One region of the Serratia plymuthica genome, then DNA from elsewhere that is predicted to be linked to it. Evidence: predicted binding sites of a transcription regulator. Region 1 holds the regulator's gene; the other holds the start of a gene.
What was found. The regulator LexA, encoded in region 1, represses DNA repair genes until DNA is damaged. The targets are predictions, from matches to a motif close to TNCTGTATGTACATACAGNA.

Region 1 (9,190 bases):
TTATGACCTGCTGGATCTGCTGCGCGTGGCTGAACCGCAGGCTAAACCGCCAACGGTCTACCGCGCGCTGGATTTTCTTTTGGAACAAGGATTCATTCATCGGGTGGAGTCGGCCAACAGCTATGTGTTGTGCCATCACTTCGAACAACCGATGCATACTTCCGCGCTGTTTATCTGCGATCGCTGTGCTCAGGTAACGGAACGCACCACCGAAGGGGTCGAGGAAACGCTGCAAAAGCTGGCGAAAGAGTCGGGTTTTGTGCTGCGCCACAGCGTGGTGGAAGCGCATGGCCTGTGTTCAGACTGTGTTGAGGTAGAGGCCTGCGACAGCAAGCATGATTGCGGCGAGCACGATCACAGTATCGCCATCAAGAAGAAATAAATGACGCGGGGTGGGTCAGGCACTTCCCTGTACCTGTGGCCGTGGCGTTAAGGGGATGAAAAACGCCAGGCCGGCTACGGTCGCTTACGGCCACCGTCCGCTGTGGCCCTGCTCGCTACCAGCGATACTTGTTGTGGTCTTCCCAGGATTTAACTTCTTTCTCGGCCGCCTCTTTCTGGTAGCCATAACGTTCCTGGATTTTACCGACAAGCTGTTCGCGTTTCCCTTCAATGACCGTCAAATCGTCATCGGTCAGCTTGCCCCATTGTTCCTTCACTTTTCCTTTAAACTGTTTCCAGTTACCGTCGGCTTGATCTTTGTTCATAGTCTCTCCGTTAACCTGTGCTAAATCAGTTTGACACTGTGCTGACAGGGCGTCTAACCCAGCAATTTTTATGGTCTATTACCGCTAACCAAAGGGATGCCACCCCCCATTAATTTAGCCAGCAACATGATTAAGTGTAGACGCAGATAACGAAAAAATAATAAAAACCAGAATAAAAATCCATTAACAAACATTTAAACAGAAAAATACGCCAACAAACAAAGCACTACCCGAATGGAGCGGCGCTTCGAAATATGTAAGCAAATACAAATAAAAACATAAGATAAATTACTTAATAGTCGGTAAGGCTCACTGGCTTATCACAGCGTAAACCAGGTGCCGTGCAGCCGGTGACGGTGCCAGAACCAGCCCAGCGCAATGCCCCGCAGCGACAGAAACACCGCCAGCGCCAGCCATAATCCGTGGTTGCCTAATACAGGGACGGTAAACAACGTCAGGCCGAAACCGACGGCCGCCACCGCCATGCTGTTGCGCATTTCTGCGCCGCGGGTAGCGCCAATAAACATGCCATCCAGCAGATAGCACCACACTCCCACCAACGGCAGCACCACCTGCCACGGCAGATAATGGCTCGCCAGCGTACGCAGTTCCGGTAAAGAGGTTAGCGCTGCCACGATATGCTGCCCGGCAAAGGCATACACCACCCCAAAAGCCAACGCCACCAGACAAGCCTGGCGACATGCCGCGCGCCACACCTTGTGCAGTTGGCTGTCGTCGCGGGCGCCATAGGCATGACCGGAATGCGCCTCTACCGCGTAGGCAAAACCGTCGAGCGCGTAGGCAGTGAAAGTCAGTAAATTCATCAGCACTGCGTTTACCGCCACCACGTCGCCGCCGAGCCGGGCGCCGAAGATGGTCAGCGAAGCAAAACACAATTGCAGCAACAATGAACGCAACATAATGTCGCGATTCAGCGCCAACAGGCGCCGCAGATTACCGCGCCAGGCCTGGCGCAGCATCGGCGCTGAAATACCGCGTACGCGCATCACCCGCCAGGCAAGCCATAGCCCCAGCAACAACGTGGCATATTCAGAGATGGCGGTGGCTATCGCCGCCCCCTGCACGTTCCAGCCCAACCCCACCACCAGCCAGATATCCAGTAAGATATTCAGCAGATTGCCGATAATCAGCAAGATCACCGGCGCACGCACGTATTGCACCCCAAGCAGCCAGCCCAGAATCACCATATTGGCCAGCGCTGCCGGCGCGCTTAACCAGCGGATCTCGAGGAAAAGCCGCGCCTGCTCCAGCACCGCGCCATCGCCGCCCACGATCTGCAACGCCATGCCGATCAACGGATGCCGCAGCAGCACAATCGCCAGCCCGGCCAATACCGCCATCAGCAGCGGCTGCATAAAAGCGCGCGCCAGTGCCGGCGGATCCTGCGCACCGAGCGCCTGCGCCGCCAGCCCGGTAGTGCTCATGCGCAGGAACAGCAGCAGCATAAACAGGAAGCTGGTAGCCATGGCGCCAATCGCAACGCCGCCCAGATAGGTAGAACTGTCCAGGTGGCCAATCACCGCCGTATCCACCAACCCCAGCAGCGGGACGGTAATATTGGAAAAGATCATGGGCAACGCAAGGCGCCATAGGGCTTTATCAGTATCGCTGGTGAAGGCAGAAAGCAGGCGCATAGTGAAATGTTCCCGTGGATACCCTTCATCTTTCAAGGTGCAGATGTGTTGGCTACGCGCGATCACCCCGGTCACTTACTTGAGTAAGCTCCTGCGGATTCTCTCGCTGGACGCCTTCCCGCGCCTTGAAATCTATTGGGTATTACATTGAAATCAGAAATGATATCGCCCCAGAGCTGGGGCGATTTAAATCAGGGGACGACGTTCAGGCGGGTGGGTTAAATCCAGTCGCCATTGCGGATCACGCCGACCGCCAAGCCTTCAATGGTGAAATTCTGCTGACGCAGATCGACCACGATAGGCTGGAATTCGCTGTTTTCCGGCAGCAGTTCAACCACATTGCCGTGCTTTTTCAGACGTTTGACCGTCACTTCGTCTTCAATACGCGCCACAACCACCTGGCCGTTACGCACGTCCTGGGTTTTATGCACCGCCAGCAGATCGCCGTCGAGAATGCCGATATCACGCATCGACATGCCGTTGACCCGCAGCAGGAAATCCGCGCTCGGTTTGAACAGGGAAGGATCCACCTTATAGTGCCCTTCGATATGCTGCTGCGCCAGCAGCGGTTCACCGGCGGCCACGCGGCCAATGAGCGGCAAACCTTCTTCATCTTCCATCAACAGGCGAATACCGCGTGAAGCGCCGGAGACGATCTCGATCACGCCCTTGCGCGCCAGCGCTTTCAGATGTTCTTCTGCAGCATTTGGCGAACGGAACCCCAGACGCATGGCGATCTCGGCGCGCGTTGGCGGCATGCCAGTTGACGAAATATGATCGCGAATCAGATCATAGACTTCTTGTTGTCTGGTAGTTAATGCTTTCATTCCGCCCCCTGTTTGTTTATACAGTCTTGCTGTGAGTATATACAGGTAAGCGCGGCTTGGGAACCGAAGAATGAATAAAAATCAGGGATTAGCGTCCCCGCCGCAATGAAGCATTCCACTCAGACAAAGTGCTGCCACAGTACAGAACCCCAGACAAACAGCGCCAGTACGATCGTCAGCGTTACCGCCGCCGACCCCATATCTTTCGCGCGGCCGGAAAGCTCGTGGTGTTCCGTACCCACCCTGTCGACAATGGCTTCAATCGCGCTGTTCAGCATCTCGACGATCACGACCAACAGTACCGATCCGATCAGTAAAATGCGCGCTATCGCACCCACATCCAGCCAGATCGCCAGTATGATAGCCAGCACGGTCGCCACCAGTTCCTGGCGGAAGGCGGCTTCGTGCTGCCAGGCAGCAGAAAAGCCTTTGTATGAGTAGCCGGCGGCTTTAATAATACGGGTCAGGCCGGTTGCTTGGTTTGCCATGTTTTTTAGTGCCTTTCACAGAGGTAAGTCATAATTATAGAGCTTGGGTCAGGAAACTCTCCCGGCTCCCGGTTTTCCAACACCACAGATCTGCTACCCGGTTTCTGGTATGCTTGCGGCGCATTGCTAACAAGAGGCTTCACGTTGTTATGTCAGGTTGGCGTAAAATTTATTATAAATTATTGAATTTACCACTCAAATTGTTGGTAAGAAGTAAGGTTATCCCTTCAGATCCGGTCACGGAGTTAGGGTTGGATCCCACACGACCGATTTTGTATGTTTTACCTTATAATTCCAAGGCGGATTTGCTGACGCTGCGCACCCAGTGCCTGGCGCAGGATTTGCCCGATCCCCTCAATCCGCTGGAGATAGACGGCACCGTACTGCCAAGCCACGTGTTTATCCACGACGGCCCGCGCGTATTCCGCTACTACACGCCGAAAGAAGAATCGGTAAAACTGTTTCACGACTATCTGGATCTGCACCGCAGCAATCCGGATCTCGATATTCAGATGCTGCCGGTTTCGGTGATGTTCGGCCGTTCTCCGGGCCGCGAAGGTCACGGCACGCCGCATCTGCGCTTGCTGAACGGCGTTCAGAAATTCTTCGCCGTGCTGTGGCTGGGCCGCGACAGCTTCGTGCGTTTCTCCAACACCGTTTCACTGCGCCGAATGGCGACCGAACACGGCACGGACAAAATTATCGCGCAGAAACTGGCGCGCGTGGCGCGCATGCATTTCTCGCGTCAACGTCTGGCCGCCGTCGGCCCGAGCCTGCCGGCCCGCCAGGATCTGTTCAATAAGCTGCTGGCCTCCAAAGCGATCGAAAAAGCGGTCGAAGACGAAGCGCGCAGCAAGAAAATTTCCCACGAAAAGGCCCAGCAGAACGCCATTGCGCTGATGGAAGAGATCGCCGCCGACTTCTCGTACGAGACGGTGCGTCTTTCCGATCGCGTGCTGAGCTGGACCTGGAACCGGCTGTATCAGGGCATCAACGTCACCAATGCCGAGCGCGTGCGCCAGTTGGCGCAGGACGGCCACGAGATCGTGTATGTGCCGTGCCACCGCAGCCATATGGACTACCTGCTGCTGTCCTACGTGCTGTATCACCAGGGCCTGGTGCCGCCGCACATCGCCGCCGGCATCAACCTCAACTTCTGGCCGGCCGGGCCGATCTTCCGTCGCCTGGGCGCGTTCTTTATTCGCCGCACCTTCAAAGGCAACAAACTGTACTCGACGGTGTTCCGCGAATACCTCGGCGAGCTGTTTACCCGCGGCTACTCGGTGGAATACTTCGTCGAAGGCGGCCGTTCCCGTACCGGGCGCCTGCTGGAACCGAAGACCGGCACCCTGTCGATGACCATTCAGGCCATGCTGCGCGGCGGTACTCGCCCTATCACGCTGGTGCCGATCTACATCGGTTACGAACACGTGATGGAGGTAGGTACCTACGCCAAAGAACTGCGCGGGGCGACCAAGGAAAAAGAGAGCCTGTTGCAGATGCTGCGCGGCCTGCGCAAACTGCGTAATCTCGGCCAGGGTTACGTCAACTTCGGCGATCCGCTGCCGTTGACCGCCTATCTGAACCAGCATGTGCCGCAGTGGCGCGAATCGATTGACCCGATCGAAGCCCAACGTCCAAGCTGGCTGACGCCAACGGTCAACGACCTGGCGGCCAAGATTATGGTGCGCATCAACAACGCGGCCGCCGCCAATGCCATGAACCTGTGTTCCACGGCGCTGCTGGCCTCACGCCAGCGCTCGCTGACCCGCGAGCAGTTGCTTGAGCAGTTGGAGTGTTATCTGCAACTGATGCGCAACGTGCCTTACGCCGGCGACGTCACCGTGCCGACCCAGACGCCGGACGAGCTGCTGGATCACGCGCTGAACATGAACAAGTTCGAGGTGGAGAAGGATAACATCGGCGATATCATCATCCTGCCGCGCGAGCAGGCGGTGCTGATGACCTATTACCGCAACAATATCCACCATCTGCTGGTGCTGCCTTCGCTGATCGCCACCATAGTGATGCATCACCGCCGGGTGTCACGCGCTGAGCTGCTGCGGCAGATCGGCCTGATTTACCCGATGCTGAAGGCCGAACTGTTCCTGCATAACGACAAGGAACAGTTGCCGGAAGTGCTGCGGCCGCTGATCGAGGAAATGATCCGTCAGCAGCTCATCTGCGACAAAGGCGACGATCTGGTGCTTAACCCGGCGCGCATTCGCCCTCTGCAGTTGCTGGCAGCCGGCGTGCGCGAAACGTTGCAGCGCTATGCCATCACCATGTCTATCCTCAGCGCCAACCCGAGCATCAACCGCGGCGCGCTGGAGAAAGAGAGCCGCATCATGGCCCAGCGCCTTTCGGTGCTGCACGGCATCAACGCGCCGGAGTTCTTCGACAAGGCGGTGTTCTCTACCCTGGTGGCGACGCTGCGTGAAGAAGGCTACATCAACGATATCGGCGATGCCGTCCGTGAGCACACCCTGGAGGTGTACAGCATGCTGAGCGATTTGATTACCCCGGAAATCAAGCTGACTATCGAAAGCGTCAGCATGCCGGCGGAAACCAGCGTGCAGCCGGAAACGGCGACAACGGAAGAAAAAGACGAGTAATTGGTTAATAAACAAAAAGGCACCGTCAGGTGCCTTTTTTATTGCCGAAATACCGCTAACCCTGCCAGTAACTCAATGCGATACCGATAAACAACACCAGCCCGACGTAGTTGTTATCCAGGAATGCCTTGAAGCAGGCATCGCGATCGCGGGTGGCGATTTGCTTTTGCTGATGGATAAACAAGGCGCCCGCCAGCAGCAACGACCAATAAAATGCCCCGCTCAGCTGTGCGAGATATCCAACCCACAGCAACAGCAGCAGTGTGGCGAACTGCAGCAGACCGACGATCAGCTTGTCGTAACGGCCAAACAGAATGGCGGTGGATTTGACGCCAATCTTCAGGTCATCGTCGCGGTCTACCATGGCATACAGCGTATCGTAAGCCACCGTCCAGCAGATATTGGCCAGCAGCAGCAGCCAGCAACTCAGCGGCAGCGACTCGCTGACGGCGGCATACCCCATTGGAATACCCCAGCCAAACGCCGCTCCCAGCACGAACTGCGGCAGATTGGTAACCCGTTTCATAAACGGATAGACCCACGCCAGCGCCAGCGCCGCCAGCGATAGCCAAATGGTCATGCTGTTCAGCGTCAGCACCAGCCCAAACGAGACCAGCACCAGCACCACGAACAGGATCTTGGCCTCTTTCTCGCTCACCCGGCCGCTCGGCATTGGGCGCCCCGCGGTACGCTTCACATGCCCGTCAACGGCGCGATCGGCATAGTCATTGACCACACAGCCGGCAGCGCGCATCAGGAACACCCCAAGGACAAACACCAGCAGAATGGACAGCGGCGGCACACCCTGCCCCGCAATCCACAGCGCCCACAGCGTTGGCCACAGCAGCAACAGGCTGCCGATCGGTTTATCGAGGCGCATCAGATGGCTGTAAGCCCGCCATTTGCTTTGAGTCACGCTTCCCTCCAAGGTATTTCCTCTCCTCATCATGCAGTTTCCGTACTGCCCGCCGCGTACAACGGCGAAGCAGGTAAAAACAGTTCGGTCAGCAACAACGGCTTGCCCGCCAGCCGCAAACGGGAACGGCGCGCCCACAGCGCATCCTGCCGCCCCATATGAATGTAATCGCGAGTCAATTCACCGCTGCTGAACAGGTAACGCCCCAGCGGCAGCGTGCCCAAATCCACCAGCGCCTGATCCGGCCCGGTCAGGGTTTCCTGCGGGATCACCGTGCGCCCCAGCAGCCAGGGCTGGTTATCGCCCAGCAGTACAATCTCACGCAGCCAGTAACGCGGGCTGTCCGGCAGGTGCTCGGCCTCTTCACCCAACTGGTCGCGGGTGACGAAACATTCGCGCTGCGGTTCGACGTGCACGCGCCCGCAGTGGCGTTCAAAACGGCGGGTCATGGATCCTGGCTCCATCAGCCAGTCACTGACGGCGGCGGGTACCGGGGGGGATTGCGCAGATAACCACTCAAGCGGCGGCAGGATGGAATCCCTATTGCCAGACATTGTTCTACTCCAGGCCTGACGCCTCACCCTGCGGGCTGCACCAGACCATACAAACTGTTAACAGAAATCCATTGTAACGCAGAAATCCAAAAGCGGCAGGCGGATTCGTGGCGCGGCAGGCAGCAAAATCGCTGCGATAAAACGCCGTAATGTCATCTTTCTGCCATCTGTTTTCTCTACCTTCAATCCCCGGAGCGATGGGGATTCTGTGATCGTCTGCAAACTTTCGCCTCTGCGGCATTGTTTTATCTACGCGCGTAGATACCTTTGCAAGGCAACGTTGAATCGCCATCAGACCGACACTTTTGTCAGCAAATCTTATTGCCGACGCCAGGGAAACCATCTTTAACGGCGCCACTCATGGCGCATGACGAAAAGAGGACATCAATGCCATGAGCGAAACAACGCTTGCCCCCCCACAGGCCACCGGCGATACGCTGGCAGCCGATGAACGCCTGGCCACCAAAGAAGGGCGCAGCCAATTCTGGCGCGCCACCTTCTCATGCTGGCTCGGTACCGCCATGGAATATGTCGATTTCGCCCTGTACGGCCTGGCGGCCGGCATGGTGTTCGGCGACGTGTTCTTTCCCGAAGCCACCCCTATGGTGGCGTTGCTGGCCAGTTTCGCCACCTACTCGGTCGGTTTTATCGCCCGCCCTATCGGCGCTTTGATCTTCGGCTGGATTGGCGATCGCAAAGGCCGCCGCGTGGTGCTGATCTCCACCGTGGCGCTGATGGGCGTCTCCACCACGCTGATCGGGCTGATCCCCTCCTACGCGCAAATCGGCGTCTGGGCGCCAACCTGCCTGGTGATCCTGCGTTTTGCCCAAGGGTTCGGCGCCGGGGCGGAGCTTTCCGGCGGTGCCGTGATGCTGGCGGAATACGCACCGGCCAAACGGCGCGGACTGGTCGCCTCAATCATTGCTATTGGCTCCAACAGCGGCACCCTGCTGGCCTCGCTGGTCTGGTTACTGGTGTTGCAGTTGGATAAAGCCGATCTGATCGCCTGGGGCTGGCGCATTCCGTTCCTTGCCAGCATCCTGATCGCCGGGGGCGCGCTCTATCTGCGCCGACACGTGCGTGAAACGCCGGTCTTTGAACGGGAACTGCAGCAAAATCATCAGCGGATGCTCGACAGCGCCGCCGCGCCGGATGACCGCAGCTATCTGCAGCGCACCAAAGCCTTCTGGGTGATGCTCGGCCTGCGCATCGGCGAAAACGGTCCGTCTTACCTGTGCCAGGGCTTTATCGTGGGCTATGTCGCCAAGGTGCTGATGGTGGATAAGTCGGTGCCGGCGTTGGCGGTGATGATCGCTTCACTGTGCGGCTTTCTGGTGATCCCGCTCGCCGGTTGGCTTTCCGATCGCTTCGGCCGCCGCATCACCTACCGCTGTTTCTGCCTGCTGCTGGTGCTGTATGCCTTCCCGG
Region 2 (9,190 bases), 560 kb from region 1:
CAGCTCATCGCCATGCCCCTCACACCCCGAAAGCGGCTGATTGCTCCCGATACACCAGGGATCGCCGGTTTTAAACCACAGCAACGCCGTGCGGTTACGCCAGTTGGCGTCCGCCTGCAGCCGGGTGAGAAACGCCAGCAACTGTTGAGCGGTATGTTCCAGCCGCAGACTCTGCTGATAATGGCGCCAATGGCTGACGCCCCAGCCGGTGAGCATGCTCGCCAGAGTGATCACCACCAGCAGTTCAATCAGCGTCATGCCGCGCTGGCCTTTGATATTGAAAATCAGGTTGTCGTTCATGGCGGCCAGTGTAATCAAGGCGGCAAAACGGGGAAGCAGGGTTTACTCAGGTTCAAGCGCTCTGCGCAACCTTTCGATGCAACAGGCAACAGACCAAAATAAAATGCGAAGCGGAACGCAAACAGGGCCAAGGCAGAGGGGAAAAAAGTAAGGGCGCAACCCGTGCGCCCTTGGGGATAACTTATGCGGCCAAAATCAGATGGCAACCGGCGCCTTGATGGCGGGATGCGGATCGTAACCTTCGATTTCAAAGTCTTCAAAGCGGTAATCGAACAACGAAGCCGGTTTGCGCTTGATCACCAGCTTCGGCAACGCACGCGGTTCGCGGGTTAGCTGCAACCGGGTCTGCTCCATATGATTGCTGTACAAATGGGTATCACCACCGGTCCAGACAAAATCACCGACCTCGAGATCGCATTGCTGCGCCATCATATGTACCAGCAGCGCGTAGCTGGCGATGTTGAACGGCAGGCCGAGGAACACGTCGCAGGAGCGCTGATACAGCTGGCAAGAGAGCTTGCCGTCCGCCACGTAGAACTGGAAGAACGCATGACAAGGTGCCAGCGCCATCTGATCCAACTCGCCCACGTTCCAGGCTGAAACTATGATGCGGCGTGAATCCGGATCCTGTTTCAGTTGTTTCAGCACGTTGCTCAACTGGTCTATCTGACGGCCGTCCGCAGCGCCCCATGCGCGCCACTGCTTGCCGTACACCGGGCCAAGATCGCCATGCTCATCTGCCCATTCGTCCCAAATGCTGACGTTGTTTTCACGCAGATAAGCCACGTTGGTGTCGCCGTTCAGGAACCACAACAACTCATGGATGATGGAGCGCAGGTGGCACTTCTTGGTGGTCACCAACGGGAACCCTTCCTGCAAATTGAAACGCATCTGGTGGCCGAAAATCGACAGCGTGCCAGTGCCGGTACGGTCGGCTTTAGGGGTGCCCTCGGCGAGCACTTTGTTCATCAAATCCAGATACTGTTTCATTTGTTCCTCACGAGAGTTGCTGCTGCGGGCGACGACGATACGCCCAAATCATCATAATAATACCGGCCACCACCATCGGGACGGACAGAATCTGCCCCATGCTGACAACGCCGTCGAACAGGCCGAGCTGGGCATCCGGCTGGCGGAAGGCTTCGACGATAATGCGGAATGCGCCGTAGCCAATCAGGAACAGGCCGGACACGGCCCCCATCGGCCGCGATTTGCGGATAAACAGGTTCAGAATGATAAACAGCACCACGCCTTCCAGCAGCAGTTCATACAGCTGGGACGGGTGACGCGGCAGCACGCCGTACTGATTAAGCAACGGCAATAGCTGCGGATCGGCGGCGGCAATGGCGACGTCTTCGCCGCGCGAACCGGGGAACAACATCGCCCAAGGAGTATCTGTGGTCACGCGGCCCCACAACTCGCCATTGATAAAGTTACCCAAACGGCCGGCCCCCAGGCCAAACGGGATCAGCGGAGCAATAAAATCGGAAACCTGGAAGAAGGTACGTTTGGTGCGGCGGGCGAACCAGAACATGACCAGGATCACCCCCAACAGACCGCCGTGGAACGACATGCCGCCATCCCAGACTTTAAACAGGTAGAGCGGGTTATCCAGGAACAGCGGCAGGTTGTAGAACAGTACGTAGCCCACGCGGCCACCGACGAACACACCGAGGAAACCGGCATACAGCAGGTTCTCCACTTCATCCTTGGTCCAGCCGCTGCCCGGTTTGTTGGCACGGCGCACCGCCAGCCACATGGCAAAAACAAAGCCAACCAGGTACATCAGACCGTACCAGTGCAGAGAAACCGGGCCGATAGAGAAAATCACCGGATCAAATTTAGGAAACGCCAGATAGCTATTGGTCATCTATCACCACAACATGTCTATTATTCTTCCCCAACCGGGGGCGGCAGGTGCCAAACGCGCCAAAACACTCTTTTTCGTTGCTTTCAACGCAGTCGAGGAGGCGGATAATAGCATAAGCTTAACCGCCTCCGGACTGGCCGGCAGGGAAAAGTTCTGTAAAAAAATCAGTCAACAGCGGCCTTTACTTGCCGCCGCGGATCAAGCCGCCCATGCCGCGCCGTTCCATAAATGCCGCGACCTGGTGACGCACTTCGGTGGTCATCTGGGCGTTCAGCACCCGCTGCGCCAGCACTTCGGCATCGGATAACTCAATATGCCGCAGCAAATATTTGATACGCGCCACGCTGCGCCCGTTCATGCTCAGGTTACGATAGCCCATGCCCACCAGCAGCAACGCACCCATAGGATCCCCGGCCAGCTCACCGCACAGGCTCACCTGCAACCCGGCCGAGTTGGCCTGAACGACGATCAGCTTCAGCACCTGCAACATTGAAGGATGCAGACTGTCGTACAACGCCGCCACGCGGGTATTGTTGCGGTCTACCGCCAGCAAATATTGGGTCAGGTCATTGGTGCCGACCGAAATAAACTCAACCCGCCCGGCCAAATGGGGGATCAGGAAAATCATCGACGGCACTTCCAGCATCACGCCAAGCTTGGGCTTCGGGATTTCATAGCCGAGCACCTCTTCCACTTCGCGACCTGCGCGTTCGATCAGACGCCGAGCCTCGTCGATCTCTTCCAGGCTGGTGATCATCGGCAGCAGGATACCCAGGTTACCGGTCCCGGCATTGGCGCGCAGCATAGCGCGCACCTGAATCAGGAATATTTCCGGCTGATCAAGGGTGATGCGGATACCGCGCCAGCCCAGGCAGGGATTTTCTTCGCTGATCGGCATATAAGGCAGCTGTTTATCGGCGCCGATATCCAGCGTCCGCAGCGTGACCGGTTTGTTCGGATAGAGCTGCAACATGCCCTGATACTGCGCAACCTGCTCTTCTTCCGAAGGGAAGCCGCTCTGCAACATAAAAGGGATTTCGGTTCGGTACAGGCCGACGCCATCGACTCGCCCGCCCAACAGCTGTTCGTGTTCCGGGCTGAGGCCCGCGTTAAGCATCACCTGGACACGCTCACCGCTTTTGAGCTGGGCCGGCTGCTCGACGTCGTCCTCCGCCAGTTTGCTTAATTCAAGCTCTTCGCTGATCAGCCGCTGGTATTCCTGCACCAGTACCGGTTCAGGGTCCACCAACAGTTCGCCGCGATAACCGTCGACAATCAGCAGCCGCTGGCTGAGCAGCGCCGGCTGGATATCCGCGCCCATCACCGTCGGCACGCCCATCGCCCGCACCAAAATCGCCGCGTGGGAGTTGGCGGCGCCATCGCGGACCACCACGCCGACCAGCCTATCCTGCGGCATTTCGGCCAGCAGGGTAGCGGTCAGTTCGTCCGCCACCAGCACAAAACGCGCCGGCCACTGGGTAGCGCCCTGGGTGGTGTCGTCGAGGTGGAATAACAGACGCTGGCCGAGCGCGCGCAAATCGCTGGCGCGCTCGCGCATGTAAGTGTCTTGCAGGCTGGCAAATTGGGCGGCAAAGACCTCAATGACCTGCTTAACCGCCCATTCCGCCACCGAGCCGGCGTCAATTTCGGCGAACAGTTCGCGCTTGAGGCGAGCGTCGTTCAACAGGTGGGAGTACAGATCGAAAATCGCCGCGCTCTCTTTTTGCGAGCTGGCGGCAAAGCGCTTGCTGAAGCGGCGGAATTCCGCGCCGGCTTCTTCCAGCGCCTGCGTCAGGCGTTCCCGCTCGCTCACGGTATCGAGCGTCGAGGCCTTGTAAACCTGATCGAGCGACGGCTGGCTGCTGTCCTGCCAACCTTCCGCCACCGCTACGCCGGGGGATGCCGCCAGCGCCCGGATGCGGGTCTGGCGATATTGGCCAAAAATGGCGTTAAGCTGCGATTGCGAGAGGATCCCGGCCATTTGCGTAGCCAGAGTCACCATGAAGGATTCTTCGCCTTCGTCGAACTGGCGCAGTTCGCGCTGCTGCACCACCAGTACCCCCAACAGTTGGCGGCGATGAATAATCGGCACGCCGAGGAAGGATCGGAAACGATCCTCCTTCACCTGGGGTATGTATTTGAAGCTGGGGTGGCTCTGCGCATCCGCCAGGTTTATCAGCTCCGCACGGCGCCCGACCAACCCGACGATACCTTCATCAAATGCCAACGCGATAGCGCGCCCACGCGGTTTCTTCAACCCGCGCGTCGCCATCAGGTAATAGCAGCGGCGATCGTTGTCTGCCAAATAAATGGAACAGACTTCCGTATCCATCGCCAGACAGGTTTCATTGACCAAAAGATCCAGCGCATCTGTCAGACTGGCCGCCGCGGCCACCTTCTCAACAATTTCTCGCAAGCGCGTGAGCATAGTCGGCTTAACTTAACCTCTCTTCCGGCGATAAGCGGGGGGCTGCTGCCGCTGTGTTGCCTGCTCCTGCATCGGCATCACGGTGACGGCGAATTCTTTCATCACCCGGCGGTAAACGTCGCGTTTGAACGACACCACCTGGCGTACCGGATACCAAAAGCTCACCCAGCGCCAGCCGTCGAACTCCGGCGTGCTGCTGCGTTGCATATTGATATCCGCGTCATTGCTCATTAACTGCAACAGAAACCATTTCTGCTTTTGGCCGATACAAACCGGCTTTGTGTCCCAACGCACCAAACGTTTTGGCAATTTATAGCGCAACCAGTTGCGGGTAGAGGCCAGGATACGCACATCCTTTTTGCTCAACCCCACTTCTTCGAACAGCTCACGGTACATTGCCTGTTCTGCGGTTTCGCCAGGGTTAATCCCACCTTGGGGAAACTGCCAGGAGTGTTGACCGTAACGGCGAGCCCAAAGGACCTGCCCCTGACGATTACAGATTACGATACCAACATTCGGGCGGTAGCCATCATCATCGATCACCGGACTACCTCAATAGCTTAAATTCGCATAGATGTCCTGATTGTTTCACACAAGCTACAGGCGGTAAACCACTGCTTTGCAGCACTCTAAACCGGATAACATTGGGATAACTCACAGATAATGGCAAAGTTATAAACAAGCGAGCCGATTTCACGGCGGTTTTATTCACTTTTTCTGTGGATAGGTGTGTGAAGAACTCAAGGGATAAGCCGGTAAAACTCTGGTGAACCCAAAAATGACGCTAAAAGTGATTTAATATTAATTAAATAAAAACAATGATATAAATTATTATCAACAGGCTTTGGCAAGGTAAAAATGTGATCTATGCACGGTAAGGATCTTACCCTGGCGAAAGATCCACCAACATCGTTTTTATCCACAGATTATCCGTATGAGTTACGCACAAAACGGACAATTTCGTAAAAAAGCGCCCGCGTCAAGGCTGTAAATCGAACCAGTGATCGGGAAAAATTTGGGTTATCCCACAAATCTGTGGATAAATAGGTGTAAGATCCTGTTTATTGTCGGTGGCTTCAGGTGCACAAGCAGCGGACGAAATGGGTTTACTGTGCGGCGGAATAAAAAAAGTCATGAAAAATCATGCTGCTATTCGTTTATTCCCGTGTCTTTTCCCACTGATATTCGCTGTGCACAAATGCAGTACATTTTTCAACCAAACCTGACGAGCTTGTATTTATGGCGTTTTTATCCCCTCTCCCCTCTCCGCCGGAAAACGAACAGCGGCTGTTTGAGCGAGCGCAGCAGCTTGCCGGCTTTACCCTGGGCGAACTGGCTGCACGCGCCCAACTGCCGATCCCCAAGGATCTGAAACGCGATAAAGGTTGGGTGGGCATGCTGCTGGAGTTGTACCTTGGCGCCATGGCGGGCAGCAAGCCGGAGCAGGATTTCCCCGAACTGGGTATTGAGTTGAAAACCATCCCGATTGACGCCGCCGGCAAACCGCTGGAGACCACCTTCGTCTGCGTAGCACCGCTTACCGGCAACAGCGGCGTGACCTGGGCCAACTGCCATGTGCGCCATAAGTTGGCGCGGGTACTGTGGATACCGGTAGAAGGCGAACGGCAAATCCCGCTGGCGCAGCGGCGCATAGGCTCACCGCTGCTGTGGAGCCCGAGCGCCGCTGAAGAAGAGATGCTGCGCCGTGACTGGGAGGAACTGATGGACCAGATCGTGCTCGGCCACGTGGAGCGGATCACCGCACGCCACGGTGAGGTACTGCAACTGCGGCCCAAGGCGGCCAACAGCAAGGCGCTGACCGAGGCCATCGGCGAACAGGGCCAGCCGATCCTCACGTTGCCGCGCGGTTTTTATCTGAAAAAAAACTTCACCGCCGCGTTATTGGCAAGACATTTCTTAATATGATCCTCTTTGTTTAAGCCAGGTTTAGCTAACAGTGTCGCCAAATCAATAAACGCGTATAATTCAGCCTTTGCATTTCATTAAGGTGTGGCTTGGCAATGTTCGATTGGATTATGGATCCCAATGCCTGGTTAGCGTTAGGTACGCTGACCATTCTTGAGATCATTTTGGGTATTGATAATATTATTTTCCTGTCTCTGGTGGTGGCCAAACTGCCGAAGGCGCAGCAGAACAAGGCACGCCGTATCGGTCTGGCCGGTGCAATGCTGATGCGTCTGGCGCTGCTGGCGTCTATCGCCTGGGTAATCCGTCTGACCCACCCGCTGTTTACCCTGATGGACCACAGCGTCTCGGCGCGCGATCTGATCCTGCTGCTCGGCGGACTGTTCCTGATCTGGAAAGCCAGTAAAGAGATCCACGAAACCATCGAAGGGTCCGATGAAGAGCACCATACCAAAGTGAACGGCTTCCTCGGCGCCATCGTGCAGATTATGTTGCTGGATATCATCTTCAGCCTGGACTCGGTGATTACGGCGGTAGGCCTGTCCGATCACCTGTTTATCATGATGGCGGCGGTGGTGATTGCGGTGGGGGTAATGATGTTTGCCGCCCGGCCGATCGGCGAGTTCGTCAATCGCCATCCTTCAGTGAAAATGCTGGCGCTGGCGTTCCTGATCCTGGTGGGCTTCACCCTGATGCTGGAAAGCTTCCAGGTGCATGTCCCGAAAGGTTATATCTATTTTGCGATGTTCTTCTCGATGTCCGTCGAAGCGCTCAACCTGATGCGCAGTAAAAAAAACCAGGCAACCGAGTAATCCCCACGGGAGCATGCGAAAGCCGCTCCCGCTCGCATTTTTATCCCTCCTTCATATTTTCCCCATACTTTCTCTTACCAAGATAAGGACTTATCTGAAACACGAGGTATCCAGAGTTTGCTAATCTTGGAAGAAAGCTCTTTTCCGCATACATAATTGAGGATCGGCAGGATGAAAAAGTGGGTAATGGCAGTTTCTGCGTTGGTAATCGCCGCCGGTCTGACGGGCTGCTCCAGCGATTACGTGATGGCGACCAAAGACGGCAATATGATCCTGACTCAGGGCAAACCCGAGATCGACCAGGATACCGGCCTGATCAGCTATAAAGATGAAAAAGGCAACAACCGCCAAATCAACGGCGATCAGGTTTCACAGGTCATCGAACGTTAATCCCCCCCAACTAGTTACAGCCAGGCGGCCAGTTCGCTCACCCCAGTGACTTTAGTAAGGAACTGGGGTGAACGGGTCGCTGTCGCTTGAAAGACGACGGGTATATCGCCTCCTCCCCTGCGCGATAACCTTCTCCGCACGGAATCCACTTCCCCCATCTTCACGGCTTGGTTATAGTCGGGAAAGGCGATATTACCGCCTTGCAAGCTATCAGGCTCCTGTTTCACCGGGCGTAAAGGCCCGTAAGCACTGACACGAAAGGAAGGCCGTTAATGCAATACCACCGTATACCCCACAGTTCTTTAGAAGTGAGCGTGCTGGGACTGGGCACCATGACCTTTGGCGAACAGAACAGTGAAGCCGATGCCCATGCGCAACTCGACTATGCATTAGCCGCTGGCGTCAATCTGATCGATACCGCAGAGATGTATCCGGTACCGCCCCGTCCTGAAACCCAGGGGCTGACCGAACAGTACATCGGCAGCTGGATCAAGGCGCGCGGCAACCGTGAAAAAATAGTGCTGGCCAGCAAGATCGCCGGGCCGGTACGCGGCGCCGACAGCAGCATCCGGCCGCAACAGGCGCTGGACCGCAAAAATATCCGCGCCGCGCTGGACGCAAGCCTGAAACGGCTGAACACCGATTATCTCGATCTTTATCAGTTGCACTGGCCGCAGCGCCAAACCAATTACTTCGGCAAACTCAATTATCAATACACCGACGATAAAGCCAGCGTTACCCTGTTGGAAACGCTGGAAGCGTTGACCGAGCAGGTACGCGCCGGGAAAATCCGTTATATCGGGGTATCCAATGAAACGCCGTGGGGCGTAATGCGCTATCTGCAATTGGCCGAAAAACACGAACTGCCGCGCATTGTCTCGATTCAAAACCCCTACAGCCTGCTGAACCGCAGCTTTGAGATCGCTCTGGCGGAGATCAGCCAGCACGAGGGCGTTGAACTGCTGGCCTATTCCAGCCTGGCGTTTGGCACCCTGAGCGGCAAGTACCTAAACGGCGCCAAACCGGCCGGAGCGCGCAATACGCTGTTCACTCGCTTTAACCGCTATTCTGCACCGCAAACGCAACTGGCGATTGCCGAATATGTCGCGTTAGCCAAAAAGCACGGACTGGATCCTTCGCAGATGGCGCTGGCGTTCGTGCGGCAACAGCCGTTCGTGGCAAGCACCCTGCTGGGCGCCACCACGCTGGATCAGTTGAAAACCAACATCGACAGCTTTGACCTGGTGTTGGATGAAGACGTGTTGCAGGGGTTGGAAGAGATCCATACCCGCTTTACCATTCCCGCGCCATGAATACGTCGGGGCGCGGTGTGTTGCGCCCCGACAGCTGTCCATTGCGGTTATTTCGCGCCGCGCTGTGAAAACCACAGCGCGGTGATCGCCAGCGCAAACACCACGCCAAAACCAATACCCACACCGACCACCGGCACGCTCACTTTCACCG

Region 2: mutH (DNA mismatch repair endonuclease MutH) is a predicted target of LexA. The motif match lies at 5,785-5,804, and genes of this name have one in related genera.

Annotation. Positions count from the first base shown of each region.
Region 1 is NZ_CP068771.1:3,968,401-3,977,590, reverse strand. It holds gene zur (zinc uptake transcriptional repressor Zur) at 1-382, shown strand, start outside; gene JK621_RS18555 (CsbD family protein) at 498-707, opposite strand; gene dinF (MATE family efflux transporter DinF) at 1,028-2,362, opposite strand; gene lexA (transcriptional repressor LexA) at 2,581-3,189, opposite strand; gene JK621_RS18540 (diacylglycerol kinase) at 3,309-3,677, opposite strand; gene plsB (glycerol-3-phosphate 1-O-acyltransferase PlsB) at 3,827-6,292, shown strand; gene ubiA (4-hydroxybenzoate octaprenyltransferase) at 6,348-7,220, opposite strand; gene ubiC (chorismate lyase) at 7,238-7,762, opposite strand; gene JK621_RS18520 (hypothetical protein) at 7,767-8,054, opposite strand; gene JK621_RS18515 (MFS transporter) at 8,155-9,190, shown strand, end outside.
Region 2 is NZ_CP068771.1:4,524,359-4,533,548, reverse strand. It holds gene JK621_RS21115 (prepilin peptidase-dependent protein) at 1-300, opposite strand, end outside; gene thyA (thymidylate synthase) at 496-1,290, opposite strand; gene lgt (prolipoprotein diacylglyceryl transferase) at 1,298-2,170, opposite strand; gene ptsP (phosphoenolpyruvate--protein phosphotransferase) at 2,352-4,598, opposite strand; gene rppH (RNA pyrophosphohydrolase) at 4,611-5,141, opposite strand; gene mutH (DNA mismatch repair endonuclease MutH) at 5,838-6,524, shown strand; gene JK621_RS21085 (TerC family protein) at 6,620-7,336, shown strand; gene JK621_RS21080 (YgdI/YgdR family lipoprotein) at 7,508-7,726, shown strand; gene JK621_RS21075 (NADP(H)-dependent aldo-keto reductase) at 7,999-9,039, shown strand; gene lplT (lysophospholipid transporter LplT) at 9,087-9,190, opposite strand, start outside.